4 regions of the Sinobacterium caligoides genome follow, and region 4 is predicted to be linked to each of the others. Evidence: riboswitches for the same ligand, from Rfam matches in the RefSeq annotation. Region 4 holds a riboswitch; each other region holds the start of a gene.
The links. A riboswitch is a leader RNA that binds a small molecule or an ion and turns the genes downstream of it on or off. The one in region 4 is predicted to bind cobalamin.

Region 1 (7,423 bases), 150 kb from region 4:
AGGTTTCTCCTCAAGGAAAAGAGGAAAGACAAAAGGCATGGAGTATTTTAAAGAATGGAGTTACCACAGCTTATACAATCGGAGTGTTTACAAAGCGTATATAGCTGAGCTAGAGAAAGTAAGGCCTCTTTTAGTCGGGTGGTATATTGAGACGCACTCCATAAGTCGTAAAGTTGCTAAGAAATATGCAGAAAATGCTTTAAAAGTAATCTCTAATTATGGGTTCGCTAGCTATTCTTACAGCTGGAAGTCAGAGGAACTGGTTCCGTTCACTGATCAGGCTACGAAGGGTGTTTACGCAAACTTTATACGTTCAATAGATGATGCTTCAGACACTCAAAAATACAATAGTCTTCGTAGGTTGTTAGTTCATAATGCTAGTCGAGAGATCATTGAAGGGTTAATCGTCCCTGTACAAGAGCCCAACTCAAGGAAGAGGTCTGAATCTATACTTTCTAATGCCGTATATAGCCCTAGCAATATTCAGATGCTTTTAGCCGCGGGTTTCTCTCCAGATGGTCAAAATGAATTTGGTAAAACCGCGTTATATTACGCCATCCAATTTGGTCAATATGACTCTGCAAAAGTACTGTTAAATAGTGGTGCCAATGTAAACCATACATACCAACTGGGGAGAGAGAGCGGATGGGATTGTACGGGGATTGAGAGGTGGGGGAGGACCCCATTGATGCATGCTGCTCAACACTCTGACATTGAAATGATTAAGTTATTGTTGGAGGCCGGTGCAGACTTGCATGCTAAAGATGTTAAAGGGGCTAGCGCAATTGATTATGCAAAAGATAGCCTTAAACAAGGTAATGAGAATTTCTTGGCTAAAGAGCTGGAGAGAAACTCATTTAGCAAGCCACTGTAACGGAGTGCTAAAGCGGCAGTTGACAGAGGGGGTTAGCGCTAAACGTTTTTCGCTTTAATTTTTTCATATTAACACAAAGCCTTAAATATTTTTAGGCAGCCAGTGCCCGCAGGATTTTTGATTTTGCAGTGGCATTCCGACTGATAGGCGAGATGATCAAGCTGTTGAAAAAAGAGCTTGATGTTACCTGCTTTCTGGTAGCTATAAAAGACGGCTTCGCTAATACCAAAACAGAAACAAATCATGCCGTCTTTAATCTGCTGTTGGCTTTGTAGTTGCTCGACTGAGTAGTGTATATTTGCTGAAAAATAAGCGGTTTTGCACTGTGCGTTACGGCAGTAAAAAAAGCTGTCTTCTAGGTGCTCGTTTGAACGTGGAAAGAGCAGGTGGTGCCGCATCGTCACCTCTCTAACTTTAGAGGCAGATTGGCCACACTGTGGGCAAGACTGATTTCTGTTACTTTTAGTCACTGTTAAGCACTCACTTAATGGTTAGACCTGATTAATAAACCAATAAAAAATAGTCCGCCAATAAAGCCTGTGATGATGCCGATGGGGAGCTCCATAGGGGCTAGCAATGTGCGTGATAGCACATCTACCCATAATAAAAAGAGTGCACCAAAGATGGCGGATATGGGGAGTAGTCGTCGAAGGTCACCACCGACAATAAAGCGTGCGATATGAGGGATCATCAGGCCAATAAAACCAATGGCGCCAGTATTGGCGACTAATATAGAGGTTATCAAGGCACTGATAAGAAATAGCTTTAAGCGCAGGCGCTTGAATGAAATGCCTAAGCTTAAAGCCGTTTCATCGCCGATCAACATAGCATTAAGATAGCGCGCATGTAGGCGTAAAAAAGCATATCCGCCAAGGCAGATGATAAATGGCAGTAGCAAATGAGACCAGCGAGCGAGTCCGAGTCCGCCCAGCATCCAGAAGATGACTTGATGGCTGGCCCGATTATCGCCCATATAGAGGGCTAGGTTAGCGGCAGACATCAGTACAAATGATAACGCGACGCCACACATCAACAATTGGCTGGCGCTGTACATTTTGTGGCTATGCATAATTAAGGTGATGACGATGATCGCGAGTAGCGAGCCGCAAAAAGCAGAAAAAGGCAGTGTTAGCGGCCCGAAGATATCACCGGTGTGCAGTGTCACTATCACCGCGCCAAGTACGGCGCCGGATGAAATGCCTAATAAGTGCGGGTCAGCAAGGCTGTTACGAGTGACGGACTGCAAGGTTAAACCCGCAATAGCCAAGCCCGCACCGGTGATACAGGCCATTAAGGCGCGAGGGATGCGCAGTTGCCAGATAATATTGTGTATCGCGGATGATATCTCTGTGCTGGCGATATTGTCTGGGTTGACTGCAGTGACAATCACTTGGTAAATATCGCTAACGCTAATATCGATGGTGCCGCATATAATCGCTGCGGGGATAGATAGCAGTGTTAATGCCATCGATATCGTGAGCGTCAGCTTATAATAGCGCTGCTGTTTGCTGGGGAATAACATGACTTACCGCCTTTCCACAGAGGTTTTAGTGGCAAAGAACTGTGGTTGAAAAGCCTCCGCCAAGCGCTGGGTTGCGATAAAATTGCGTATACCAGGGGTGGCTTCGGCGTAGCTGAGGACAACAAAATTATCATTAATGATGGCGTTGATGGAGGTTAGCGCGGGATGTTGTTTAAGGTAGTTAATTTTGTCTTCAGCTGTTTCTTTGCCGTAATCGACAATCACAATAAACTCGGGGTTTCTGTCGACCACGGCTTCCCAGCTAGTCTTAACCCAGCTACTTTGTATATCGTCCATAACGTTTTTACCGCCTGCAGTGTCAATCATGGTGCTAGGCATGGCATAACGACCGGCTGTAAAGGGAGCACCTTTGCCACTGTCGTAGACGAAAACGGAGACTTTGCTATCTGTTTTCGTCGACCCTTTGATATGGGTAATTATTTTCTTGTAGTGCTGTATTAAGCTACTGGCGCGTTCATCGACAGAAAATATCTTTCCTAGGTTTGATAAGTCGTTATACACGTCATTAAAGCTTGATGGTTTCTTTTTCATGATGTGGATGCAGGACTCTGTTAGCTCATAAGTCTTTATACCAAAGGGTTCTAGACTGCTGGGTGTTAATGAGCCGCCAACGCTTAATCCGTAGTTCCAGCCAGCAAATAAAAAATCGGCCTCTATGGCGAGAAGGGACTCCAATGAAGGTGATTGCTCTGAAATCTCTGGTAGGTTACCGGCCTTGGCTCTGAATTCGCTGTCGATGTTTTGCCAGCCTCTGACGCCTGAGTAACCGGCCATATTCTTTTGTAAGCCGAGTGCAAACATCATTTCGGTTAGGTTGATGTCGTTAGAGACAGCCCTTTGCGGCGGTTTATCAAACGCTAGCTGCCGATTGCAGGAGGTTACCGTGACCGGTTTTTCAGCTGTTACTGCTAAAACGGTGTGGGTGTGTAGCAATAAAAGGGACAGTATTAGGTATTTTTTCATTTAATAAAAACTCAGGCGTAGCGAACCGTTGATAGGGTGTTTATCGATGACTGTATTGACTGAAAATACGCTTTTAATTAATGACGGCGTTAAAACGTCTTCTGTTGCTCCTTGCTGTATGAGTTTGCCATCTTTTAGGATGGCCAACTCATCACAAAATTGAGCGGCCAAGTTAAGGTCGTGAAGACTACAAATAACGGTAATATCGAGCTGGCTAATGTACTGCAATATAGCTATTTGATGGGCTATGTCGAGGTGATTAGTCGGCTCATCTAACAATAAAATATCAGCTTGTTGTATTAGCGCCCTAGCAATCATCACGCGTTGCTTCTCACCCCCTGATAGCTGCTGGTATGGCCGGCTGCATAGATGCTCAATATCCAGCGCCTTTAGGTGAATTAACTCTTCTTTGCTGTAGTGTTTTTTGTCCGGTGCTAAGAAAGGTTGTTGTGGTAATCGCCCTATTTTGAGCACCTCATCAACGCTGAGTGAAATTTCCTCAGGTTGTTGCTGAAACACCACGGCTATTTTCTTTGCCAATGCCTGGCGACTAAAGCGTGTGAGGTCTTGGTCGTCGAGCATCACCGAGTTGGGAGGAACTGTTAGGCCACGATAGAGGCAGCGTAGCAGGGTGGTTTTGCCGCTACCATTAGGGCCTAATAGGCCGATAAAACGTGATTGACGAGCATTAAAGTTAATCTGCTCAAGGGCAAAGCCTGAGCGGCTTTTATTGCTCCAATTAAGGGCATGTGTTCGTAGATGAAAGGGGTACGTCATGTGTGAGAATGGCCCAGCGTGCTGAGCCATTGTGATCTCCTTTAGAAGTTATAATGCAGGCCTAACTCAGCGCTGCGACCCTCAGCGAGTATCCATTGGTCACCATAGGGCGCGAGTACATAATCGGTTTCGTCGCTAAGGTTCTTGCCGCGCAAGGTCAGCTGTAAATCTTCATCAATATGCCATTGCAAACTGGCATCGTAGACGGTGTAAGAAGGCAATTTAGCGCTATTATCGTCACCGACAAAGCGAGTGCCTACGTAACGTGCGCCGCCGCTGAATGCCCAATCTTGTATAAACCGCCAATCAAGCCAAAGGTTAGCGGTTTGTTCTGGCACATCCTTAGGTGTATTGCCGCTGTAGTCCCTGATAGCGTCGCCGCTGGATTTTTTGTAGTGCTCGTATTCAGCATCGGTGAATGCGCTGTTCATACTAATGTTCAGGGTGTCACTAAGGCGCATAAACACTTCAAGTTCGATGCCCTTTGAGCGTTGTTCGCCGATTTGACTCGACTGACCAAAAGCATCGTTAGCGAGTAGATTGTCTTTGCGGATATCAAACAAAGCGACGGTGTATTGCAGGTTGTCATTCATTAATATTTGTTTCAGGCCAACCTCTAGTTGTTTGCCTTCTGCAAGTTTCATGTTGGGTGTGCTAGCGGTGAGAATAGATTGCACGGAGTCCACCGCTTTACTGGCTTGTGCATAGAGGCTGATATTCTCTTGTGGCTGATATACCGCGCCAAAGCGCCAGCTGGTGCCTGATAAGTCGTCGTTAATAACGGCATAGGGTTCGGCGTGTTCTGGGCCATTGCTGCGGGCAACGTCATTGCGATCAAAGTCGATACTGTCGTGGCGCAGGCCGCCTACCAGGCTGAACTGATCGTTGATCTGAATGTGTTCATCAATAAAAATCGCATAGTGCATTGTTTCAGAACTGAAGTCTTTGCTGGTACGGTATTCGACGCCGTCTGCCCACTTTCCTGCTAACGGGTTAAGTAAGTCTACCGATGTTGTGCCACCGTAACTACGGTTATTCTTGTGGGTAAAGTCGATACGATTAACTTCTGCGCCGACACTGAGGCGATTTGCCATGCCTGCAGTATCGAACTCGAATAACATATCAGATCGATTACCTAGCTGTGTTTGATCGTGGAGAATCTCTAGGTAGTACGCCCTATCTACCTGCCCGCTATCCGGGTTAAAGCTATAGCTTTCAACATTACGCCAGTGTCGATTTGCCATTAGGTAATAGCTATCACTTCTGAGGGTTGCGTTATCATTGATCTGCCATTGAGCATTTAAGCGTGGCCATAAATCTTCATAGTTAACGATACCGTCTTTGATATTGTAATTATTTTTTCGAATACGTTGATCAACTTTGCCATCGATTAAAGGGGTACCCCAATAGGTTGAGGCATCAATGTCGGCATAGTCAACACTGAGCTTTATATCGAGGTTATCTGTGGCTTGCCAGTGTAGTGAGCCTGCAAATACAGAGCGCTGCTCATCTGCATCGTCAACATCGCCATCACTCTTGTGGCTGACAGCGTCAACTCGGTAGGCAAGGTCATCGCTGATGCCGCCGCCTGAGCCTATAGCGAGGCGGAGTAGACCAAAGCTGCCTGCGGTAACATCCAGTTCGTTACGTACGCTGCCAAACTGGGGAGATTTAGGCACATAGTTGATGGTCGCCCCTATCGCTCCAACACCGTTGATAACAGAGCCTGGCCCTCGTAATACTTCGACTCTCTCAAGTGTCCAGGTGTCTGCTGGAAAGGTGACGGTACCAGCGCCAACGTATAAGCGGGTACCGTCATAGGTCTGTACGACAGAGCTATGACCGTTAAAACCACGGACTGCCATGGAGGTGCCGCCGTTGCCTGGGCTGGCTGTAGCGGCAAAGCCTGCAGAGCGTGTTACGGCAGACAGGGGGGAATAATCTGCTTTGAGGGCAATGTCTTGTTTGCTGATGATGTCTACACTGCCCGGTATATCCATGCTCTTTAGGCCGAGGCGATTAGAAGCGCTATTGGTATCTTTCAGGTGTAAGGTATTCAGGTATCTTTTACCCTCCACCTCAACTTCTTCTAGCGGTATAGTTTCAGCAAAGGCACTGGCGGATATTGGCAGCAATAACCCAAGGCTATTGTTAATAAATTTATTCTTATTGATCACTGTGCAACCTCAATCGTCAAATAGCATAAAAGCGCGAATGAGGGAGGGGAAATAGAGATAATGTACATAGCATGCAGAATGAAAAGGTCGTTCACTCGACGTATTCAGTGCATAGCAGCTCTATGAAGCCCTCCGCTTCATATTCATCGTATCGCGAGGCAGGTGTCGGGCTTTCACAGAGTGATTACCGTTGCGGGGGCAGCGTTGGCATTGTTTAGATAAAGATATCGAAACGCACCATCTTCCCATTTAACCTATCCAATCAATCGTTAAAAATTGACAATAGGCACCTCAAGATGCGCGAAATCCTAACACAGTCGTTTTGTGTACGCAAAATTTATTGATGTGCATCATTCGGTGGTTGTGTTGAGTTTTTAGATAAAATTAATTTTCATATATTGTTGCCCCAGTTATCGTGGGCTTAATTAATGGTCATCGGTAGAATAACAAGACTTACTATATCTAGGCTTGCTATAACTACAGTATTCAAAGTCGCTAGTAATATGGCTATGACTTCGTTACGCTCGCTGTTGAATGTGTAAGGTGTACTGAGGGGGATAGGTGGAAGTCGTAAATTATAATGAAAAATATAGAAGTGATTGTTTAAGGATATTCAAAAGTAATAGTGGAAAGTTTTTCTCATCCGAGGAGCTTGTAGATTTCCAGTTGTACTTAGATTCTATGTCATCTAATGCTTCATATTTTGTAATTTTAAGAAAGGGTGAAGCTGTAGCATGTGGCGGCTATGAGAGTCTTGGAGAAATCGTTGGGCTTTGCTGAGGGATGGTTGATAATGACTGCCATGGTCAATCCATCGGAACTTTTCTTTTGAAGTATAGGCTGGCCAACATAGGGAGAAACTTTCAGCAGGTCGATGTGCTGATCGATACGTCGCAGCACACGGTTGATTTTTATAAAAAGCATAACTTTACAGTTATAAAGATAGAGAAAGATGGCTATGGGCACGGGCTCGATAAGGTGCATATGCTTTATAAGTTAGGTAATGCTGAGCTTGATGAGTTTGTGCGATAGCCAACGTAAGCACTTATTTCTAGGCTATTAATAGCGTTACCGGAGTCGCGTAAAAAA
Region 2 (7,423 bases), 400 kb from region 4:
TGTGGCCGCGGTGGTGTGCGAAAATGAATACCCGGGTTGGAAGCCCGATCTGCAGAGTGCGCTATTGAAGCAGATGGAAGCGATACACCTGGCTGAGCTGGGTGAGCCGGCGAAGATAGAGATGATTCATGCTGGCTTAGAGTGTGGTTTGTTGGGTGCTAAGTACCCAAACTGGCAGATGATTTCTTTTGGTCCGAATATTACCGGTGCACACTCTCCGCAAGAGCGAGTAGAGGTGTCGACAGTTGATACGATGTGGCGTCTATTAGTCGCTACTTTAGCATCGCTTAACTAACCCGCTAGCTACGTCTTAATCCTTAGTCGTTCACGGAGCTGAATGGCTAAGGGCTGCACTACAGTGTGCAGCTCACTTCATACGCAAACCCTACGGTTTGGTCTAAACTGTATAGCACGATGATTTATTGGTCTGGTGGTTGAAATGCGACCCTGATAAATCTTTCATTCCTGTAATTGTAGATTTCTGTTTGTTGTCGTTTTTCTTAAATAAGTGAGAGTTTGTATTCGCTGTCGCTACGTTGTCGCACAAGGGGATTGTGTGGAGCTACAGCTCACCATAAGACTGGAGAGCGCCCATGATATTAGATCATACCGTTGGTATTTTTACTCACCCCATTAAAGAATGGGACTCTATCCGTAAGCAAAATAGATCGATGCTGGCCGAATACATGACACATGTGCCGCTGTTAGTTATCGTGCCTACGCTGTGTTTTTATTATGGCGTGACAGAGGTGGGGTGGTCGATAGCGGGTGGTGATGTTGTGCAGCTATCTGAGCGCAGCGCATTGGTGCTCTGTGGTCTAAGTTATGTGGCGGCGCTTGTGGGGATTTGGATCTTTGGTATGTTTATTAATTGGATGGCGGGAACCTACTCCGATGGTGAGGTTAATAGTCACCATGGTATGGCGCTTTCTGTCTATAGTACTACGCCGATAATGTTGGCGGGGGCTGCAGGTGTGTACCCATCAATTTGGTTTAATGCAGCGATGATGATGGTCGCAGGTGCTTATTCTATCTTTTTGATTTATCGCGGTATGCCAATCTTGATGGCGATTGAGAAGGAACGCGCCTTTATGTACTCGTCATCTGTAGTGACGGTCGCTTTGGTTTTATTGGTGACGATGCGTGTCGGCACCGTCATTCTTTGGTCGGTGGGTGTTGGGCCGCAATATGTGTCGGGCTGAGCTTGTATAGGGATCCCCTTTGGGTGGCCTGTTGGCCACTTTTTTTTGCTCTACTGAGGTGAAAGCAGAGAGATTAGTTGTGTCTTTTATTCTTGCTGGAGGTTGATCATATCTTTGTTGTTGAAATAAAAGGTTATTTTTTTAAGTGATGGAGTTATCTTGAAATAAAATTTTCAGTGATGTGCTTTGTCGAGTAGCTTTAAGACGATCTAATAAGATTGGTTTGAAGCTGAAGGCTGATCGCCACTATGACGCTGGAGATGAAGATGAAGCTAATATTGAATAGAAGCAGAAGCGGTACCCTTAACTCGGCACGCAGTGTATGCGGACGTTATGCATGGCAATGTCGTACTCTATCTATTATAGGTAAACAGAAGGCTATGAAGGCTACAGGTATAGTGGCTCAGGATGTTCGGCGTTGATGACCTTTACATTGTGCGCTGATTGGTTGATTTATCGAAATATGCCGATTTTTTGTTGATGATGTTTGGGATGTGGTCTTTACATGTGTAAACTGTCAACACTGTCGCTGCAAGGTGATTGATGGGAGGGTGGTGAAATCATGTTTGCCATCGTTTGAATTTGATGATGTTCTCGAGGTGAAGTCATGGTGGATCGAGATGTGTCTGCACTCTCTAAGCGCGAGCAGCAGCGCTTGCAGACCAGGAAGGCGATATTCTCTGCGGCACTGGAAGAGATTGCAGAGGTTGGCTTGTCGCAGTTGCGTATTGATACAGTGGCAAAAAAAGCTGGTGTGACGAGGCCGACAATCTATGCCAATTTTGCGACTAAAGAGGATTTTCTTCGTGAGTTGGAGTGGCAGATTCAGCGGCGAGCATTAACCCTGATGCGTAGGCATGCGGGCGATGCTACAGGTATTGAGTTTGTCTATCGTATGCTCGATGCCGTTTTCGAATTGCTTGAGCAAACGCCTGAGCGCTTAAGGAGAGAGGTCTTTGGTTTCATGCTTCGTCACCCGGCTAAAACGGGCTGGGATGACAACGAGGTTTGTGTGTTCTTGTGTGAGAATATAGCTGAGGCGCAAAAAAGCCTTGAGCTAACGGCAGAGTGTAGTGCGCCACAGCTATTGAAGCGAATCATGACTGCTGCCTTTGGTTTTGTTGTCGTTGAAGTACAGTCGGTAGAAATTAGAAAGGAAAGCTGTCGTCAGATGCTAAAAATGTTATTGCGTTGAGTTTATTTTTATAGAGGTTCTTACTAGGGGGCTTGTTTTGTTTTGCTATTTCACTATGTGGTGAGAAACAACAAGTAAGGCCTTTAAAGTCAAAAAATAGAGTCTTGATGTATAAAAAGAATTTTTGTATGGCGACTGTTTTATGCGGCTGAGACCCTGAAAGCTCTGAGTTGGTGGTTGTATTTTTGCTCCCGAAGTACATACAATGCCCGCTTGCCAATTTACTCGAGCTTTTTATGCAGGCACGGATTTATCGATTTTTTGAGGGGCTGGTTGAATCAGGTTTAAGTGGCCGTTTAGAGGGTTTTGACCAGCGAGAAGAGGGCATATCATTCACTTTGCCTGCTCTATATCGACAGCTTTTTTCAACGGAGGAGTTAAGCTATCGGCACTTTAGGTCTGTACTTTATTCGAGTGAGCTTAACCAGCGTTTGGCGAAGCAAGGGGTGGCTGTCGGTATTTTACACTCGAGCAATAAGGTGGATAAAAATATTTATTATCTGCATAGGCTCTGACGCTCACTCCCAATGTTAGTGCTTGATTATACTTACTACCCTAAGTAGAATTCCCGGATCATACAATAATAGGTGCCCAGTGATGGGATAATCGGGAAGTTTGGTGGTCGTAAGACAATCCCAACGCTGCCCCCGCATCGGTAAAAAAGAGTAGTCTGTATCTGCCACTGGAAAAAATCTGGGAAGGCACAGGCGACGTTATATAACCTTTTTGAGCCCGAAGACCGGCCTGTTAATTCTTTCCTTTATCATTGCACGGTGGGTGCAGAGGCTATATCTATGTCTTCACATGTTGTTGAGCAGCAATCGGCTGCTTCAGTAAAATCTTCTTCACTAGCGCAAGCTTTCGGTGCAGCTATTTTCGGTATTCTAGTATTGTTTGCCGTTGGTTTTGCACCCATGGATGCAGCCCATAATGCGGCGCATGACACGCGCCACTCTTTGGCCTTTCCTTGCCATTAAGTCACTTTCTGCAATAGCGCTCACCACCTTTTCGGGTGGTTTTTGCCGTTGTTAGTTGAGAGCTTAAAATTTTAAATATTTCTTGTCTCGCGTTTTGCGAGCGATTGCTAGTGGAAAAATATCATGATATTTCGTGGAATTATTTTTAATGCCATTTTGGTAGGTTTGTTGGCGGGTCTCGTTTTAACTATTGTCCAGCAGCTCAGTGTTGCCCCTATTATTTTTGCTGCAGAAGCTTATGAGGTGGCTGATGAGCCGGCTGTTGTACATGAGCATGAGCATGAGCACGGTGAGGCTGTTATAGGTCATCATCATGACGAAGAGGCTTGGGCGCCAGAAGATGGCACCGAGCGTACTCTTTATAGCTTGCTCTCTAATGTATTGGCTGGAGTTGGTTTTTCCGCCGTCCTTATGGCCGTGATGACACAGTTAAGCGCACAGGGTGTCGCTCAACTTAATTTACTCAAAGGTGCGATTTGGGGGGTGGGCGGCTTTCTTGCTTTGTTTGTTATCCCGGGTTTGGGGCTTCCGCCAGAAATACCAGGCGCAGAAGCGGCAGCGATAGAAAATCGTCAAACGTGGTGGCTGTTGGCAACTGTGTGCAGTGCAATGGCTTTGCTTGTTTTGTTTTATGGTCCGTTTGTTAGTAAATTTATTGCGCCATTATTGCTGGCGCTGCCTTTTATCTTGGGAGCCCCGCACGCTGATGCACCGATGTTCTCGCACCCAGATCCTGTTGCGTTAGCTGCACTCAACAGTTTGCATGAAGAATTCTTGTGGGCTAGTGGCGCGGCAAACCTAGTGTTTTGGCTTGTGCTTGGTGTAGCTGCGGCCTGGGCCGTAAAGCGAATTGTCAGTGCATCAGCCAGTGTGGCACTGGAAGCTCGTGCCTGATTACCCGTTTTCAGCCGTTGTAGGGCAGTCCCCATTTAAATTGGCCCTACTTTTGGCTGCAATTGAGCCGGCTATTGGTGGGGTTTTAATTAGTGGGCCACGAGGTCTGGCTAAGTCAACATTGTCGCGTGCTGTCGCTGATATTTTGCCGTCTCAGAATGAGCGAGTACCGTCTTTTGTGACGCTGCCGCTGGGCGCTAGCGAGGAAATGTTGGTCGGTAGTCTCGATCTACAGCAGGTTCTAGATAACAAAAAGGTGAAGTTTGCTCCGGGGTTATTGGCTAAAGCGCACGGTGGGGTGCTCTATGTCGACGAGGTTAACCTGTTGGCGGACCCATTGGTTGATTTATTGCTGGATGTTGCGGCCTCAGGCGTCAATGTGGTCGAGCGTGACGCTATTAGTCATTCGCATGCCGCAAAATTCATGTTGCTTGGTACGATGAACCCTGATGAGGGGGAACTACGAGCACAATTACAAGACCGTTTTGGTTTATGTGTGGAATTAACTAATGACTACGATCCGGCTCAACGAGTGGAAATTGTCCGTTTACGTGAGCGCTTTGATGGTGATCCTCAGCAGTTTCTTGCGCATTATGCCGATCAACAGTATTCGTTGGCTGAGCGTCTGAGCGAGGCTCGCAGTCGGGTTATCAATGTGCAATGTGCGGATGCTCTACGTTTACAAATTGCCGAGCGAGCGATCGCAGCGGGGGTCGATGGGCTACGCGCTGATATTGTTTGGTGTAGAGCGGCGATGGCACATGCTGCATGGCGCAAATCAAGTCTAGTTGAGCTGGTTGATATCGAGGCCGTTGAGGAATTGGTACTTTGTCATCGTCGTCAAGTGATAACGCCCCCCAGCCCCCCTAGCCCTCCTCCATTTTCCAAACCGAAAGAGCGACCTCAGGAGCGGCTCCAACAGCAGTCCCAACAGCAATCTCTACAACAGTCACCACAGCAAGGCCTGTCTACGGGGAGTCAGCCTGATGGTAGTGACCTACAAGGTGAGAGCGATGATGCAAGTGGGGAGTGGGGGAGTATGTCTTTGCAGCGACAAGTGAGTCTAGGCGTACCAGTTAGGATTAACGATGATACTTTCACTCGTAGCTCGGCTGCTGTGGCTGACTATGTTGGGCGAGGAAAGGGCGCCTCTATTGGTGGTCAGAGATTGGGGCGTGCTATAAGCAAACGGGTGGACTGGCCAGGATCTTTACGAAAGAGTGCAGGGCGGTGGCCACCAAAACTACGATGTAAACCACAGCGTAGCGGTCAGTCTAAGTTGCACCTTTTATTAATTGATACTTCTGCCTCCGTATTATTAGGCCAGGGTTTGGCTGTTGCGAAAGAAGCTGCGCTAGCGGTGATGGATAAGGCTTATCTACGCCGAGAACAGATTGCTTTAATTGGTTTCGGTAATGAGAGCGTCGAGACATTGCTCGGGCGCGCTAAAGCTCGAAAAAAATGCCGTGATTTTATCGATAATATTGAAGCAGGTGGCGGTACGCCGTTGCGCAAGATGTTGCAGCAGGCTGCTGCGCAATTAACGCTATGGTTAAAAAAAGAGCCGGGCCTAATCTGCCAGAGCTATTTATTTACCGATGGGCGAAGTCAGCAGGACTTTTCTTCTTTGGCACTCCCTGCTCATTGCGTTGTGGTTGATATTGAGCAGTCGCCCGTGAAGCGAGGGCGAGCAGAGTCTCTGGCGCAGGCGCTGGCGGCTGATTACATGAGTCTGGCAAACATCACTGGAGCAAAGAGATGATTGACGATAAACACCAGCGTAAAGCCGCAAGCCGCAAGAAGATTATTGATGCTAAAATTGCTCAGGCAACAGAGCAGCGCGGCGTTTTAATCTTGTTGAAAGGGAGCGGCAAGGGTAAAAGTAGCTCGGCTTTCGGCACTATGGCGAGAAGCGTAGGGCACGGCAAGAAGTGCGCAGTGGTGCAGTTTAGTAAGGGCCGCATGGAGACGGGCGAGTACAAGCTATTTCGTGATCACCCGCTGATTGACTGGTTCGTGATGGGGCATGGCTTTACCTGGGAGACGCAAGATAAGACAAGAGATATCGAAGCGGCGAAGCAGGCTTGGGCGAAGGCCGAAGAGTTATTGAGAGATGAGAGTTACGACCTCATTGTGCTGGATGAAATGAGCTACATGTTTAAATATGACTACCTCGATGTAGAGCCGGTAGTAGCAGCTTTAAAGTTGCGTAGCAGAGACCAGAGTGTGATTATTACGGGCAGGACGATGGCGCTACCGCTGCAAGATATTGCTGACACCATCAGTGTTATCCAAGATGAGCGCCATGCTTTTCGCTTAGGGGTTAAAGCGCAAGCAGGGATAGAGTTTTGAGCCAGTTAACGGGAGCGCATCAGATACAAAGTTGTCCGGCCTTGTTTCTTGCTGCACCAGCTTCAGGCCAAGGTAAAACAACGGTTACAGCGGGTTTAGCGCGATACTTTACGCGCCAGGGTTTGCTCGTCAGGGTGTTCAAAACAGGGCCTGATTATCTTGATCCGCAAATTTTGGCGCAGGCATCTAGGCAGCCGGTAGAGCAGCTAGATCTATGGATGGCCGGTGAGGCCTACTGTCGGCAAAAGCTATTTGAGGCGGCAGAGGTTGCCGACTTGATCCTAGTTGAAGGTGCTATGGGGATGTTCGACGGTGAGCCCTCAAGCGCGGATTTAGCAGCTTGTTTTGGCATCCCAATCGCCATCGTTATGGATGTCAAAGGTATGGCACAAACAGCCGCTGCCGTCGCGACAGGTCTTGCTAGCTTTCGCGATGATTGCGTTATTGCGGGCTTAATCGCAAATAATTGTGGTAGTGAGCGTCATGCTCAGCTGATTCGTGACGCGCTACCTGAAACACTACCGCTGTTAGCAACACTTAAACGTGACCCATCGATTGCTTTACCGGAGCGACACCTCGGCTTGGTGCAAGCAGAGGAGGTTGCAGATGAGCTTGAGCAACGTTTTGAGGCGGCAGCGGACTGGCTAACAAGCTCTTTACAGGCATCAGGTGACACGCAGTCTTTGTTGCAGCTGCCGCGCCCGGTTGACTTTGTGAGTGCGCCGCTGGCAAGTGTACCGCCTCTGTTGGCAGGGCAGCATATTGCCATCGCTCGTGATGAAGCATTTAGCTTTATTTATGAG
Region 3 (7,423 bases), on a different contig from region 4:
TAGGGCTTGATGTCGACGATAGGCGTGCCGTCCAATAGGTCGCAACCGCTGATGCGCAGCGCGGGGCTAGGGCTGGTGATGACCTCGAGTAGTTTGACGACGGATAATCCCAGTGCGTTGGGGCGATGGGTGGCGCGCGTGGCGAAGACGCCGAGGCGTCGATTGCCGCCGAGCCTTGGCGGCCGCACTGTGGGTTTCCAGGCTTTATCGGCGGTGTGGTGGAAGATAAATTGTAGCCAGATGTGACTGGACTGCTCTAACCCCGTCAGTGCTTCGCCTCGGTCATAGGGGGCGGCGAGCTCGATGATGGCCTCAACATCCGGGGCGAGTTGTGGCTGTCGCGGAATGCCAAATTTCTCTCGATAGGGTGAGCGTACAAAGGCGATGGGTTCGATGTGATAGCCCGGTTGCTCTGTACTCATCGCTCTAAGCCCAACATATCGACCACCTTCTCCATATCCATGTGCTCCTCGACACAGGCGCTGAGACGCTCTATGTCATACTCGCGCCTCGCTTGATAATCGATACTCTGTGCTTCTTTGATGCCTGCCCAGCGTAGCAGGCTGGCGAGGGCTTCGCTGTGATCGAACAGGCCGTGCAGGTAGCAGCCGAGGATCTGACCGTCGGCACTGATGGCGCCATCAGTGCTGCCGTTATCGAAGTGGATAGCGGGGCGCTCGAGGGCGCTGCCGGTGGTGATGCCAGCGTGAATCTCGTAGCCGCCAATGCGGGCGCCATCAAAGAGACTGCCCACGGCGCGCTTTAGCTGCTTCTCGGGCTCTAGGGTGGTCTCTATATCGAACAGACCGAAGCCGTCGCTAGAGCCGCTGGCGCTCTCGATGCCTGTGGGGTCGTGGATGTGTTTCCCAAGCATCTGATAGCCGCCACAGATCGCTAATAGTTTACCGCCGTAGCGCAGGTGTTTGTTGATCAGCTCTCCCCAGCCGTGTTGTTGTAATAAGGCTAAATCGTGGCGAACATTCTTGGTGCCAGGGAGAATAATTAGATCGCAGGGGGGGATGACATCGTCAGCGCCGACGTATTGTAGGTCGACCTGTGGGTGCAGGCGAAGCACGTCGAAATCGGTGTGATTACTGATGCGCGGCAGGCGCGGGATGATGATTTTGAGCTCGGCCTGGCTGTTATCTTGGCTGTGGCTGATGGCGTCTTCAGCCTCGAGGTGGAAGTTCTGTAGATAAGGTAAGACGCCCAATACGGGAATGCCTGTGCGTTCTTCGAGCCAGTCGAGTCCTGAGGTGAGTAGCGCAATATCACCGCGAAAGCGGTTGATGACCATGCCTTTGACACGAGCTCGCTCGGTCTCGCTGAGTAGCTCGAGGGTGCCGGTGAGGTGGGCGAAGACGCCGCCACGATCAATGTCGGCGACGAGGATGACCGGGCAGTCGACGGCCTCGGCAAAGCCCATATTGGCGATATCGTTTTGACGCAGGTTGATCTCGGCCGGGCTGCCGGCGCCTTCGACGATGACGGCTTGGTAGTGCTCGCCGAGTCGGCGGTGTGATTCCAGTACGAACTGCATCGCCTGCTTTTTGTAGTCATGATACAGGCGGGCGTTCATGTCACCGATGGCGCGGCCGTGAATGATGACCTGGGCACCGATATCGGTATTGGGTTTGAGTAAAATCGGGTTCATGTCGGTGTGCGGGGCGAGCCGACAGGCTTCGGCCTGTACCGCTTGGGCGCGGCCAATCTCGCCACCGTCTTCAGTAACGGCGCTGTTGAGCGCCATATTCTGTGGCTTAAACGGTGCGATGCGGTAGCCGCGATTGTAAAGCGCACGGCAGAGTGCGGTCGTCAGTACACTCTTGCCGGCGTCGCTGGTGGTACCTTGTACCATCAGCGTGGGAATAGAACGGTTGGCGTCCTGCATGGTGGTCATTGGCTCGTTTCGGGGCGCCGGAGCGGCGCAGCATAGTGTTTGAGTGTGCGGAGGAGATAGGCGCAGATGCCTAGCTGCCGCAGGATAGGGTTAAGCTCACTGTTCGAAGTCATCGTCTTGCCATTGGTTCTCCATCACCACCTGTTCGATGTCGAGACGCTGTCGCCAGTTTTCGGTGGCGAGCATCGGCTCGGGGTAGAATTCATCGACATGACCGATACAGAGGATGGCGATGGGGGAGGCACCGTCGGGGATGCTCAGTAGCTCACGCAGGGTATCGGGCTCGAAGATCGAAACCCAGCCGAGGCCGAGGCCTTCGGCGCGGGCGGCCAGCCACATATTTTGGATGGCGCAGCTGGCGGAGGCCAGGTCCATCTCCGGCATGGTGCGGCGCCCTAGTACATATTGGTCGCGGCGATCCTGCAGGGTGACGACGAGAATCTCCCCGGCTTCGCGAATGCCTTCGAGTTTGAGCCCTCTGACGGCCTGGGATTTCTCGCTGAGCTGCTCGGCGGTGCGCTGTACCTCTTCGGCAAAGGCATCGTAGAGCTGCCCGCGCAGGGCGCGATCGGTGATGCGAATAAAACGCCAGGGCTGCATGAAGCCGACGCTTGGGGCATGGTGAGCAGCAACGAGTAGACGCTGTAAAACGGCCGGGTCAACCGCCTCGGAGGTGAAGTGGCGCATATCGCGGCGTTCGAAGATCGCCTTATAGACGGCGTCACGTTCGATATCGGAATAGCGATGTTTGCTCATAAAGTGTGGACCCGAAGAAAAATGAAAAGCCGCCACTGACAATGACAGTGACGGCTTAGTATAGAGTAAACCGGCCGCCAGTTCAGTAGCGGCGCGGTTGTGTGCCAGTGATTACCAGCTAGGGGTGTAGGCGACGCTCAGCAGCGTGTTGAAACCGTCGTTGTTGTAATTGATATTATAGAAATCAGCATTGGTATAATATTCTTTGTCAAAAATGTTATTTAATGCAGCAGTTACTTGCCACTCTGGGTTGATAGCGTAGCTGAGGCGTAGGTGTGTCAAGCCGTAGCCTGATAGTTCGTTGTTATTTGCACGATCGCTATAGGATGAGGAGCGAATTTGCTGCTCGATAGTGAACGTCCAATCATTCAGTGTTCGGCTTAAGTCGATGTCGGCGGAGTGCTCTGGTCGATTTTGTAAGGTTTTACCTGTGTTGTCATTCTCGGCCATCAGTCGCGTGTAGTTGGCGTTTAATTTCCACTGATAAAACTCGGTCGTAGCGATAAGCTCATAGCCTTTGAGGGTTGCTTTACTGATATTTTCTGGTTGAGAGTAGAATGTCTCGGGGTTGTAGCCCCACTCAATCAGGTCGTCAACGTTGTTGTGGAAAAGGTTGACCTGCCAGTCGACGACATCGTAGTCGCCACGAATAGAGAATTCTTTATTGGTTGAAGTCTCTGGTGTGATGTCTGGGTTGCCTTTAGACCCGCCGTCATTAGGGTAATATAAATCGTTGAAGCTCGGTGCACGGAAGGCGGTACCTACGCTGGTGACGATATTGATGTTGTCTGTCAGGTCAAAGCCAAACTCGGCGTGGCCGGTGTTGTTACGTCCGTAGGTGCTGTTGTCGTCGCTGCGGGCAGAGAGGGAGAGCTGGCTGCGTGAAAAATCCACTTCGTATTGTGCGTAGACGGCGTTGTTGTATCGATTGTCTTTATCGTAGTTGTCGCTTGTATCGATCTTGTCATATTGGGTGTCGATACCGGCGATGATTCGTTGCTGATTGGTGATGGTGATTTCGTTGAGCCAGCTGGCAAAGTAACGCTGAGTGTTGAACTTTGATGCTAGGGCTAATACGTTATTGTTCTCTTCGGAGAAACTGTCTTTGCTAACGTTGCCGTCTTTACTGCCGCCAAACACCAATTCTGTACGCCAGTTTTCAGTGGCTTGTAGTGAGGCTTTTATTGAGGCAGCTTGAACAAGGTAGTCAGTATAAGGATTGATATGCGTGCTTGTCGGTAGAGGGTTGTACTTAGAGTCTGTGGGTTTATTGATATCGTATTCACTTTTCCCCTTGGACTGGTAGAAGCTACCCTTCAATGTGAAATTTTCGCCGAAGTGCTTGCCCAATGAGGCCGTTATGCTGGTGTTGCGAAATGCGTCCTTGTCATCGTTACCGTTGCCCTTTTCAGCCGTGCTGTCGAAGCCTTCGCCCTCGTGATGTGAGGCGGATAATTGATAAAAAGTATCATCTTGCTGCCCTTTGATACCGAGGACGCTACTGAGTGTGTTATGTGAGCCATAGCTCTGTTTGATAATGGCTTTACTATAGTCTTCACTCGCCGTGCCATCATTGGTAAATAGCTGAATAACACCGCCAACAGCATCGGCACCATACAGGCTGGAGCGCGCGCCGCGGACTATTTCGACGCGATCGATACTCTCTGGGTCAATATATTGATAGGCTGTGGAGCCTGTTGTTGCGGAGCCAATGCGAAGACCGTCCAGTAGTACCACGGATTGCGCTGTTTTCGAGCCGCGAATCATGAGTGCCGTTTGTGCACCGGTACTACCACTCTGTACCATATTGACACCAGGTGTCGTGGCCAATAGCGCACCTAAAGAAGGAGGCTGGCGGCGATTGATATCATCTTTATCAATAACGGTGACAGGGGCCAAAACTTTGCTGATGGGGGTTGCGATGCGGTTGCCGACGACGACCATTTCCTCCATGATTTCTTCTGGAGCTTCGCTGGCTAAGGTTGTATTGGCTAACAGGGCATTGGCGCTAACAATCGCCAAAGGTAGAGCAAGTAATGTGTGTTTCATGGTCAATCCCAATCAAGGTCTAGTGTTGTGATTCGCTTTAATGATGCGAATTCGTTACTAACGGATTGGGCGGGGGAAAGGCAGACACTGACGGCTTACTACCGGAGTGGAATTCTGCGATGAGGCCCTCCGCGTCATCGTTATGGATAACTGTCGAGGGCAGGTGTCGGGCTCGCCTTTACTCTTATTAGAGTATCGGCCTACCGTTGCGGGGGCAGCACAGGAATGAGGGCGCGAAGCCGGTACCTGTTTCCCTGAGATTATCAGTGTCATCTATGATTACTGGATAATTCCTCGTTCAGTGGCGGCGACTATACCGGGAGTGCCGGTTCTGGTCAATTGTCGGCGACATGGGTTAAGCGTTAGGCTTGAGCAATCTGATGTCGTCTAACACCTTTTGGTTACACGGGACTTTTATGTTGTGTTGCGCGGCTCGTTGGCAGAGGTAGCCGGTAATAAAGTTGATCTCGGTGTCACGTCCCGCAAGTACGTCAGCGAACATCGATGAGCGATTGGCGGCGGTGATCTTCGCCACGTTTAAGGCGGTCGATAGAGCGGCGGGAACGAGCTCTGCAAGGCCTTCGGCGGCGATAATACGATCGAGCTCTTCAGCGAGTTGTTCGAGTCGTGGGCGAGCTTGGGGGTGGTTGATCAACTCCCCGTTATGGCAGCGATAGAGGGCGGTGAGGGGGTTGATTAGGCAGTTGATGGCCAGCTTCTGCCACAGCTGTCGTTCGATGTGTTGATCGGCGCAGATAGTTAACACGTCGGTTGGCAGCTCGGCGATCAGCGCGCTAGTCTCTGGGGTGTCGTGAGCGTTTTCTGGGTAGCGACCAATGCGTGTGGTACCTGCGCCGGCATGTACCACATGAAAGGGCGATTGCAGATAAGCACCGTCGGTGCTGACACCACAATAGAGTCGAGCATTAGGGTAGTGGTCGAGGATGTGCTGCTGTTGGCCCATGCCGTTCTGTAGGCTCAGGATGATGCAGTCATCGGTTAAGCGTGATGCTACGCTGGCAAGTGCTTGGGCGGTATGCTGAGCCTTAGTGGCGATGATCAGGCGGTCGATGGGATGGTCGTACTGTACTGCTGTGTAGGCTGTTGGCTGGCATTGAAATGTCGTCGTCGAGCGTTGTAGGCTAATGCCACCGGCGGTGCGATAGCGCGTTAAAGCGTCATTATTCCTGACCACGAGGCTTGCGGCAATATGCTGTTGTTGTAAACTGGCGGCCCATAGACAACCGATGGCACCGCCGCCAATAATTACCCAGTGCTGCATATGCTACCCCTGATCTTGCCCGATGATGGTAACCGCCGTCGTTTCACGGGGTTATGTTGCAGGGGCCATAGTAGCGGCAGTAACTGAGCGATGCCAGTACCTGTTGCAGCAGTGCAGCGGGTGATCTTTTGATAATTACAGTGAAAAGGTGTGACAATATGCCCAGTTTTGACGTTATCTCTGAAGTTGATAAGCACCAGCTAACCAATGCCGTTGATCAGGCTCGACGGGTGATCGAGACCCGCTTCGATTTTAAGGGGGCGGATGCCAGCTTCCAACTCGACGGCCTCGTGGTGACCATGCAAGCGGAGGCGGAATTCCAGGTGACACAGCTGGGCGATATCCTGATTGGTACGCTGCATAAATGTAAGATCGACCCCGCTGCGATGGAACTGGGTGACATGACGCAGTCTGGTATGACGTGTCGACAGCTGGCCACCTTTAAAGATGGGCTAGAAACCGACGTCTGTCGCAAGATCTGCAAGTTGATTAAAGACACTAAAATGAAGGTGAAGTCGACAATTCAGGACCAACAAGTGCGTGTGGAGGGCAAGAAACGCGATGACTTGCAGCAGATCATGGCGTTATTGCGCGGCGAAGAGTTAGATCAGCCATTACAGTTTAAAAATTTCCGTGATTAACGGCTTGCCGCCTCGCAGGGCGGCGCTGAAAAGTGGCTTTGACAGCAGCTGGTTGTAAAACGTTGTTGAGCGAACAGTGGCTATTGGCTTACATTAATTAGGCGGTGCGTAATGCAGCCGGCAATTACGCACCCCTAGGAAGGTTATGAAAGAAAAAAAGTTGAGCTTGAAAGAGCTCTTATTAAATAAGAGGATGATGATCTGCCTCTTCAATGGTTTTTCCTCTGGCCTGCCGTTGTATTTTCTTTCTCAGCTGGTACCCGCTTGGTTACGAGATTCAGGGGTCGACCTCAAGACAATCGGTTTTTTCTCGATAGTCTTCCTGCCATTTTCCTTTAAGTACCTCTGGGCACCTTTCCTCGATCGTTATATTCCGCCGTTTTTAGGGCGGCGACGGGGCTGGATGCTGATATCACAGTTCCTGCTACTGGGCTCGATGTGTCTGCTCGCGTTACTGGACCCAAGGATCGATGAGCGTATTGTGCTCTATGTGGGGTTGATGGTGGGATTCTTCTCTGCCTCGCAAGATGTTGTGCTCGATGCCTATCGACGTGAGCTGTTGCCGGATGAAGAGTTGGGCTTAGGTAACTCATACTACGCCAACGCTTATCGTTTATCGGGCTTCATTCCTGGTGGCTTGGGCTTGATATTAGCCGATTTCATGCCGTGGCCGATGGTGTTTATTATTATTTCGTTGTTTATGCTGGTAGGGGTGTTGCAGACATTATTTATTCGGGAGGTGGAGCAAGACATCGAGCCGCCGAAGTCGTTGCGTGAGGCCGTTGTTGAACCCTT
Region 4 (7,423 bases):
CGTGAAGCCAAAGTCGACCATGCGAACCTTGTCATTTTCGAAGCCAACGTTTGTAATAAAGTCAGAGGTCGCCGCGGCCAACGTCACTTGCGCATCACACGCCGCCTTAAGCGGTGACCCAATGAGTTGATCCATCGGCAATCCGCCGAACTGTTCTGCCATACTTACTAATTCACCCATGATTTATCTCCTATGATATATGGGGCTACTATATTAGCCTAAGAAGCTCATTCTGAAGTCTCAGATAACCTTCTGTCGGCTCACCACTCTCAAATTCAATCTCGATACTCGCCTGCTGTCTTCCTTGCTTGGAAAACAGGCTCGCACCTAAGACATCAGCTGAAAGAATCTTCCTTTTTCTTTTTATATCGCCGCTCCCCATGGGTGGCTTATCACCTCTATCGGCATATAGCCCTGAGCCCTCCTCAGACATAGTTGCCTGCGACTCACGAGTATCAACAGTCTCGATACCACTGAGATCTACCTGAAACTTCGAGATAAGTTTTTTAATCTTTATTGGGTTGTTTTGCATCAGAGTTAACAGAGGCATCTCCAACTCTCTATCGACAATTTCACCCTCTGCACGTTTAGCAATATCTTCGGGGTGGAGCGATGGGATCTTGAACTTAACCATCTTAGGGCGGCCGTCTTCATCAAACCACTCCTGTATATTATCCATGGTCTGACGCTCAATTTTATCTTGAGTATCAGTCACCGCATTCATAATTGACTCGACAAGATCATGCAAAGATATTTTTTTATTGGCCATTTAAAGACTCCAAATATAATTCCTTTCGCCGCCGCCGATAAAACAAAAAAGGCAGCTCTGCATTTGTGCTACCTACACTAATGAGAAGAGGAGCACATTACTGAGACAAAACGAGCAAGCTTCCCTGCAAAACATACGATAGGCCACAAAAAACAAATACCTTGCAAAAACATAAACAACAGAAAACGACCAATAAAAAAGACTAAAAACAAAAAACGAACTCGCCAAGAAACCAAAAAACAAAGAAAATAAAAAATAATTACCAATATTTCACGGCAATAGCACAGCAGAAGGCTATTTAAGCACTAAGATAAACAACGCAGGGGAAATCAGAAGGCACTACAACGATAAAAAGACAAATAACATAAGTTAGGCTGACGACAGTTCGTTACTAGTTACATCAGGCAACACCGTGTCACTAGCCACCAAAAGGTTATGGGGCTGTATATTAAACTCCACGCGGCTCTGGCGAGCCGCATGGTTTTACATGCATCCTATCTAGCCCTATCGGCTAGTCCCACTTCAGCGACACCCCACTCTGATACTCTGTCACACGAGTCTCAAAGAAGTTCTTTTCTTTGCGCATGCTAGCTTGTTCATCCAGCCAGCTCAGTGCATTAGTCGCGCCAGGAAAGGGCTCTTGCAAACGCAGCTGCTTTGCACGCCGGTTGGCGATAAAGCGAAACTGCTGCTTATGCTCCTCGGCTGAATAACCGAGGATGGGGTCCTTAAGAATATAGTCGGCATAGTTCTGCTCAGCAGCGTCGGCCTCCTCCCACATCGTACGAATCGCACGCGGGTCGAGCGTCACCTTTTCTTCTTTCATTATCTGCTTCACGACACGGATACCAAAGGCACAATGCATCACCTCGTCACGCATAATGTATTGCAACTGCTCACCAGTCCCCTTCATCAAGCCCCGTCTCTGCAGGGCAAATATAGGGCTAAAACCGTTATAAAACCAACAGCCCTCAAAAATACCGGCGAAGAAAATATACGCCATGACGAACTGCTCGAGATCGTCACGGTTACGGAGATCAATATCAGTCGTGAGCACCGACTCCAAACGCTCGTTTGCCAGCTTTATTTTTCCATAAATTGCGGGGACAACACGGTAGCGATTATAGATTTCACTCTGCTCGAGACCAATGGTCTCGATACAGTGCTGATAAGTCCAAGTATGCATTGCCTCCTCATAGACCTGCCGAGCCTGGTAAATCTGTAACTCAGGTGCCGTCATCTTTTCCATCACTGCCAGGCCGATATTACGCATAGCCATAATGTCAGAGGTCGTTAGATAAGAAAGTACATTCTCATAGACATGCTTTTCTTCCTGCGTCAGTTTGTGATGATAATCATGTACATCCTGCGACATATTAACATCGAGCGGTGTCCAGTGATTTTTATTGGCGTTAAGGAAAAACTCCCAGGCCCATGGGTATTTAAACGGGGCCAATTGATTAACATCCGTCATACCGTTAACGACACGCTTATCCTCTGCGTTGACCGGTGATAGACAGTCGTTACTGCTCGACATAACACCTGAGGCTATTGCAGAAAGTGACTCGCTTGAGCCAGTATGATCAGCGGCGGTATTCTTACGGTTTACCTTTTTGCTATTCGCCGACGGCATTGCAGCCGCCAATGGGTCATCCCAATTTAGAATCGTCATCTTTTCTATCTCACTCTCTAATACTGTTGAAAACACTATTCATTCGACAGCGCCCCCGCTCAACGGGGGCACCTCAACAACACACAAAACAAATTATTGGCAGGCCTCACATTCGGGATCGAGTATCGAGCAAAAAGCAGCCTCTTCCTGTCGCTCACCAAGGTCGAATTCTTTCTCTGCCGGCTCTATCAACGGCTCCTCCACCGGGTGGCTAGCCTCCGTATTTTTTTCCATGTGTGTCGCGCCCAACGAGCGAAGATAATAGGTAGTCTTCAGACCTCGTGTCCAAGCTAGCTTGTAGAGATTGTCGAGCATTTTTCCTGAGGGCTCGGCCATGTAAAGATTAAGGCTCTGCCCCTGGTCAATCCACTTCTGACGCCTCGAAGCCGCCTCAACCAACCAGCGGGAGTCTATTTCAAAGGCCGTCGCAAAACGCGCCTTCAACTCTTCCGGCACCCGCTCAATTTGACTCAACGAGCCGTCGTAATATTTGAGGTCATTCACCATCACCGAGTCCCATAGACCAAGTGCTTTCAACTCCTTGACCAACCACGGGTTGATCACTGTAAATTCACCGGATAGGTTCGATTTAACAAAGAGGTTTTGGTAGGTCGGCTCTATCGATTGAGACACACCGACAATATTCGAGATGGTCGCTGTTGGTGCGATAGCCATAACATTCGAGTTACGCATCCCGTGCTGCGCAATCAGCTCACGCAGCGGCTGCCAGTCGAGTTCACAGTTATCGTCTAATATGGCGTAACTCTCACCGCGCTGCTCGCGCAGAAGCTGTAGAGAGTCAATCGGCAATACACCCTGCTGCCACAGCGAGCCCTGATAGCTTTCATAACAACCACGTTCCTTGGCGAGCTGTGCCGATGCCTCGATAGCATGATAACTAATAAGCTCCATCGACAAATCGGCAAACTGCACGGCCTCAACACTGCCATAACAATAACCGAGTTGATAGAGCGCATCTTGAAACCCCATCACTCCCATACCAATGGGACGATGCTTAAGGTTAGAGTTTCTCGCCTCTTTGACCGCATAATAATTAATATCAATAACGTTATCGAGCAACCTTATTGCAGAATGAATGGTTTTTCGTAAACGTTCTCGATCCAGCTCGCCATTTACAATATGGTTCGACAAGTTAACCGAGCCGAGATTACAGACTGCAATCTCATCCGAGGCTGTATTCAACGTAATCTCGGTACAGAGGTTCGAGGAGTGCACCACCCCAACATGTTGCTGTGGCGATCGGATATTGCACGGGTCTTTAAAGGTGATCCATGGGTGCCCCGTCTCAAATAATGACGCTAGCATTTTTCGCCACAGCTGCTTGGCTGGTACCGTTTTACACAGCGTTATCTCACCACGCTCGGCCATCGCCTCATAGTGATGATAGCGCTCAACAAACGCCTGGCCGTATAGATCATGCAACTCAGGCACATCACTTGGCGAAAACAGCGTCCACGATTTATCCTCAAATACCCGCTGCATGAACAGATCCGGTATCCAATTAGCGCTATTCATATCGTGGGTACGCCGACGCTCATCACCGGTATTTTTACGCAGGTCTAAGAATTCTTCGATATCGAGATGCCAGCATTCAAGATAGGCGCAGACAGCGCCTTTACGCTTACCTCCTTGATTGACGGCAACAGCACTATCGTTAACGACCTTCAAAAAAGGCACCACTCCCTGAGACTGACCGTTAGTCCCTTTAATTACCGAACCCATTGCTCGCACAGGCGTCCAGTCGTTACCTAAACCCCCGGCCCACTTCGATAACAAAGCGTTATCTTTAATCGCATCATAAATCCCCCCTAAATCATCGGGCACAGTACTCAAATAACACGACGACAACTGCGGGCGCTTACTCCCTGCGTTAAATAATGTCGGTGTCGAACACATATAATCAAACGATGAGAGCAGCTCATAAAATTCAATCGCCCGCTGATCTCGATCCTGCTCATGTAACGCCAAGCCCATGGCGACACGCATAAAGAAGACCTGCGGCAACTCTAGGCGACTCTCACGCCAGTGCAAAAAATAGCGGTCATAAAGCGTCTGCAGGCCAAGATAGGTAAACTGCAGATCACGCTCCGGCTTAATGGCTTCGCCCAATCGCGCCAAATCGAAGCAGAGTAGCTCCGGCGACAACAACTCCAAGGTAATACCCCGCTCAATCGAGGCCAATAGTGTCTGCGGGTAATACATCGCCTCCAGGCCAACCGCGCCAGCAGAAACTTCATCAACAGCGAGAAAGCCTTGCACCTCCTCCCGCAGAGCCTCCAACAACAAGCGTGCGGTGACTTGTGAATAATTCGGCTCTTCATCGATCAAGGAGCGGGCCGCCATAATCAACGCTGTCGCCACATCTTGCTGCTTAATACCATGGTAGAGGTTCCCCTCGGCGTCGTTTAACAGCCGGGCCACATCAACATCGTCCAAGCCACTACAGGCCCAACCAATCACAGCGCTCAAACGCCCTCGATTCAACAACGACTCGGAACCATCGGCATGGGCAACCCGAATACCGATCTGAGCCTGCTCTTGTTCTTGTTCCGTACGACGATACGCATGCTCCTCCCTGTAGAGTACGTAAGCCCTCGCGACTTTGTGTAGCTCCTTGCGCATCAAACCCAGCTCAACCTGGTCTTGTATTTCTTCAATATTCACCGCCCCGCCGTCGGGGCGGTAGCGGCTAATACGTTGGCCGATCTCATCGACCAACTGGTCTACCGTCTGCTTAACTCGGCTAGAGCCTGAGGCGGCCTGCCCCTCTACCGCTAAAATCGCCTTAGTGATAGCCGTAGCGATTTTGCTAGCTTGATAAGGTGCCGGCTGGCCGTTGCGTTTAATAACTTGAATAGTCGGTTCGGAGTAGCTGTTAAGCTGCTGAGACATGATCATCACCTGTGTAATACCGCGTATCGTTAACTCCCTCCGCGATAACACGTCATAGACGCGGCGAAGAGAACAACACACTCACAGTAAACTCAGTATTACGCCCAACAGGCTGAGACCGAATCACACAGTACTGGCAAACGAACGACCATAGTCGAGGCGACTACGGCATCGTCAATGATGCGCAGGGTGTCTTCTCATCACCTGTTTCGCGAAGGCATGATATCCCCATTGGCAGACCGTTAGTTTGTCTGTCGCAATAGGCACTTTGACAGGTCTTCGGACTCAGGAGCGAGTTTATGAAAGCCGATAATCTCTATCGTCCCACACAATCACCTACAGCGACGGCTTCCCATTGATCGTTGATCAACAGTGCCTGAGTGTCAGCAGCCAATGCTTTGGCGATAACTTGCACTCGTGTCGCGTTCGTTCTCCCATACCGCTGCGCGTCAGTTCCGGATTCACACCGGATTCCCTCTTCGTCTTACGCTGTATACATGCCATGTCTCCTGGCGGAAACCACAACATGTGCGCAAAAATCAAAGCACCGACACAATATAGGCTATTCCATCTAATGTAAAGCCTGAAGTAACAGCTGTCTTCTAAGCTCTACAGAAGGCGCCGGGCTGTGACATAACAGCGGCTCAATGATGACTGGCGATGGCCAGTAGCGAGCCGGCAGCGATGAACAGGCTACCAAAAATACGGTTTTGCAAACGAATATGGCGCTCATTCTTAATCAATTTAACCAGCTTACTCGCCAGCCAAGCGTAGCCCATCATTACCGTCATATCGACTGCTATCATTGTTCCCCCCATAGTCATCACCTGCGGAAACTGAGGACGCCCTGGCAGTAAAAACTGGGGTAATAGCGCCACCCAAAAAACAATCGCCTTAGGGTTTGTCACATTAACGACGAACGACTGGGCAAGCAGCGATGACACTGAACTAGGCCGCCCCTGCCCCTCAGCCAAATCAAAACTTGTCGTCTCAGTAAACTTACGATACCCCAGGTAAATCAGGTAGCTCACCCCCATCCACTTAATAACCGTGAAAGCAAAGGCCGACTGCGCCAACAGCATACCCAGCCCCAACCCGACAACCAGTATATTAAAAGCATTGCCAAGCTGCAGACCAAGATTGGCAATAAAGCTCATCTTAAAGCCATAGTTCATGGTATTTGACATACTGTTCACCGCACCAGCACCCGGCGATAACGACAACACCATACAAGCAAGAAAAAAACTAACCCAGACATTAAAATCCATTATGCACCTCAGACTTACCCATCACTCCAACCCTCACCATGGCTCAAAGCAACGCCCTAGAAGGGCAAGCTGTATCTTCAAGCACAGGTGAAAAACTTGCGCGAAGTATACGTGCAAGGTAGATTGATGATAATACGTCACCAATAGAAAAGGCTTTTGCGCTGTGAGCACAAATAAAGCGATTCACTTACTACACGAAATGGCCGTCTTCGTCCGCGTTGTGAAAACGGGTAGCTTCTCCGAGGCGGCCCGTCAGCTAGGCAGCTCCCCCTCCTCGATAAGCCGAAGTATCAAAAAATTAGAAGAGGCTCTCGACGTTTGCCTGTTATTGCGCACGACGCGTAAGCTCCGTCTCAGCGATAGCGGTGAGGCCGTCTATCAACGCTGCTTAGAGATGGAGTCTGCCGCCGTCGCAGCCGTTGACTGCACCAAGCAATATACCGAACAGGCAAAAGGGCTACTGAGGATTTCTGCCCCAAAGGCTACCGGTCTCTATATCATTCATCCGCACATTGCAGAATTCCTACGTCTCTATCCTCAAGTTGACGTACAGCTCACCCTCGATGATATTGAGCTCGACATGATCGACAACGACATCGATATACAACTTCGCATGACCCAGACACCACCACCGGGACTAATGGGACGCAAGCTGCTCAACATCGACTTCGTCGTCTGTGCATCACCACGCTACCTTGCTGAACGGGGCACGCCGCAAAAACCGCAGGATCTTGAATCACACAGTTGCCTCTCCATTGGCCAGGAGCCCGGTGACTCAAAGTGGCGTTTCAAACGCGGCCA

Region 1: another riboswitch for cobalamin. It lies ahead of EDC56_RS03080 (TonB-dependent receptor); the one in region 4 lies ahead of EDC56_RS03730 (ribonucleoside-diphosphate reductase subunit alpha).
Region 2: another riboswitch for cobalamin. It lies ahead of EDC56_RS02040 (CbtB domain-containing protein); the one in region 4 lies ahead of EDC56_RS03730 (ribonucleoside-diphosphate reductase subunit alpha).
Region 3: another riboswitch for cobalamin. It lies ahead of EDC56_RS08405 (TonB-dependent receptor plug domain-containing protein); the one in region 4 lies ahead of EDC56_RS03730 (ribonucleoside-diphosphate reductase subunit alpha).

The regions. Positions count from the first base shown of each region.
Region 1 covers NZ_RKHR01000003.1:665,489-672,911, reverse strand. Annotated here, with positions in the region: gene EDC56_RS03105 (ankyrin repeat domain-containing protein) at 1-874, shown strand, start outside; gene EDC56_RS03100 (hypothetical protein) at 943-1,344, opposite strand; gene EDC56_RS03095 (FecCD family ABC transporter permease) at 1,359-2,396, opposite strand; gene EDC56_RS03090 (ABC transporter substrate-binding protein) at 2,400-3,380, opposite strand; gene EDC56_RS03085 (ABC transporter ATP-binding protein) at 3,381-4,187, opposite strand; gene EDC56_RS03080 (TonB-dependent receptor) at 4,199-6,334, opposite strand; cobalamin riboswitch at 6,475-6,643, opposite strand; gene EDC56_RS03075 (GNAT family N-acetyltransferase) at 7,118-7,366, shown strand.
Region 2 covers NZ_RKHR01000003.1:412,159-419,581, reverse strand. Annotated here, with positions in the region: gene pepD (beta-Ala-His dipeptidase) at 1-295, shown strand, start outside; gene EDC56_RS02055 (Yip1 family protein) at 594-1,202, shown strand; gene EDC56_RS02050 (TetR/AcrR family transcriptional regulator) at 1,810-2,397, shown strand; cobalamin riboswitch at 2,966-3,159, shown strand; gene EDC56_RS02040 (CbtB domain-containing protein) at 3,192-3,374, shown strand; gene EDC56_RS02035 (CbtA family protein) at 3,498-4,268, shown strand; gene EDC56_RS02030 (ATP-binding protein) at 4,231-6,030, shown strand; gene cobO (cob(I)yrinic acid a,c-diamide adenosyltransferase) at 6,027-6,620, shown strand; gene EDC56_RS02020 (cobyrinic acid a,c-diamide synthase CobB) at 6,617-7,423, shown strand, end outside.
Region 3 covers NZ_RKHR01000004.1:382,154-389,576, reverse strand. Annotated here, with positions in the region: gene tsaA (tRNA (N6-threonylcarbamoyladenosine(37)-N6)-methyltransferase TrmO) at 1-422, opposite strand, end outside; gene EDC56_RS08415 (cobyric acid synthase) at 419-1,900, opposite strand; gene bluB (5,6-dimethylbenzimidazole synthase) at 1,997-2,656, opposite strand; gene EDC56_RS08405 (TonB-dependent receptor plug domain-containing protein) at 2,768-4,705, opposite strand; cobalamin riboswitch at 4,847-4,994, opposite strand; gene EDC56_RS08400 (ketopantoate reductase family protein) at 5,061-5,987, opposite strand; gene EDC56_RS08395 (YajQ family cyclic di-GMP-binding protein) at 6,146-6,628, shown strand; gene EDC56_RS08390 (AmpG family muropeptide MFS transporter) at 6,774-7,423, shown strand, end outside.
Region 4 covers NZ_RKHR01000003.1:814,556-821,978, forward strand. Annotated here, with positions in the region: gene EDC56_RS03715 (DUF2589 domain-containing protein) at 1-180, opposite strand, end outside; gene EDC56_RS03720 (DUF2589 domain-containing protein) at 209-769, opposite strand; gene EDC56_RS03725 (ribonucleotide-diphosphate reductase subunit beta) at 1,281-2,441, opposite strand; gene EDC56_RS03730 (ribonucleoside-diphosphate reductase subunit alpha) at 2,535-5,354, opposite strand; cobalamin riboswitch at 5,608-5,893, opposite strand; gene rhtB (homoserine/homoserine lactone efflux protein) at 5,999-6,622, opposite strand; gene EDC56_RS03740 (LysR family transcriptional regulator) at 6,786-7,423, shown strand, end outside.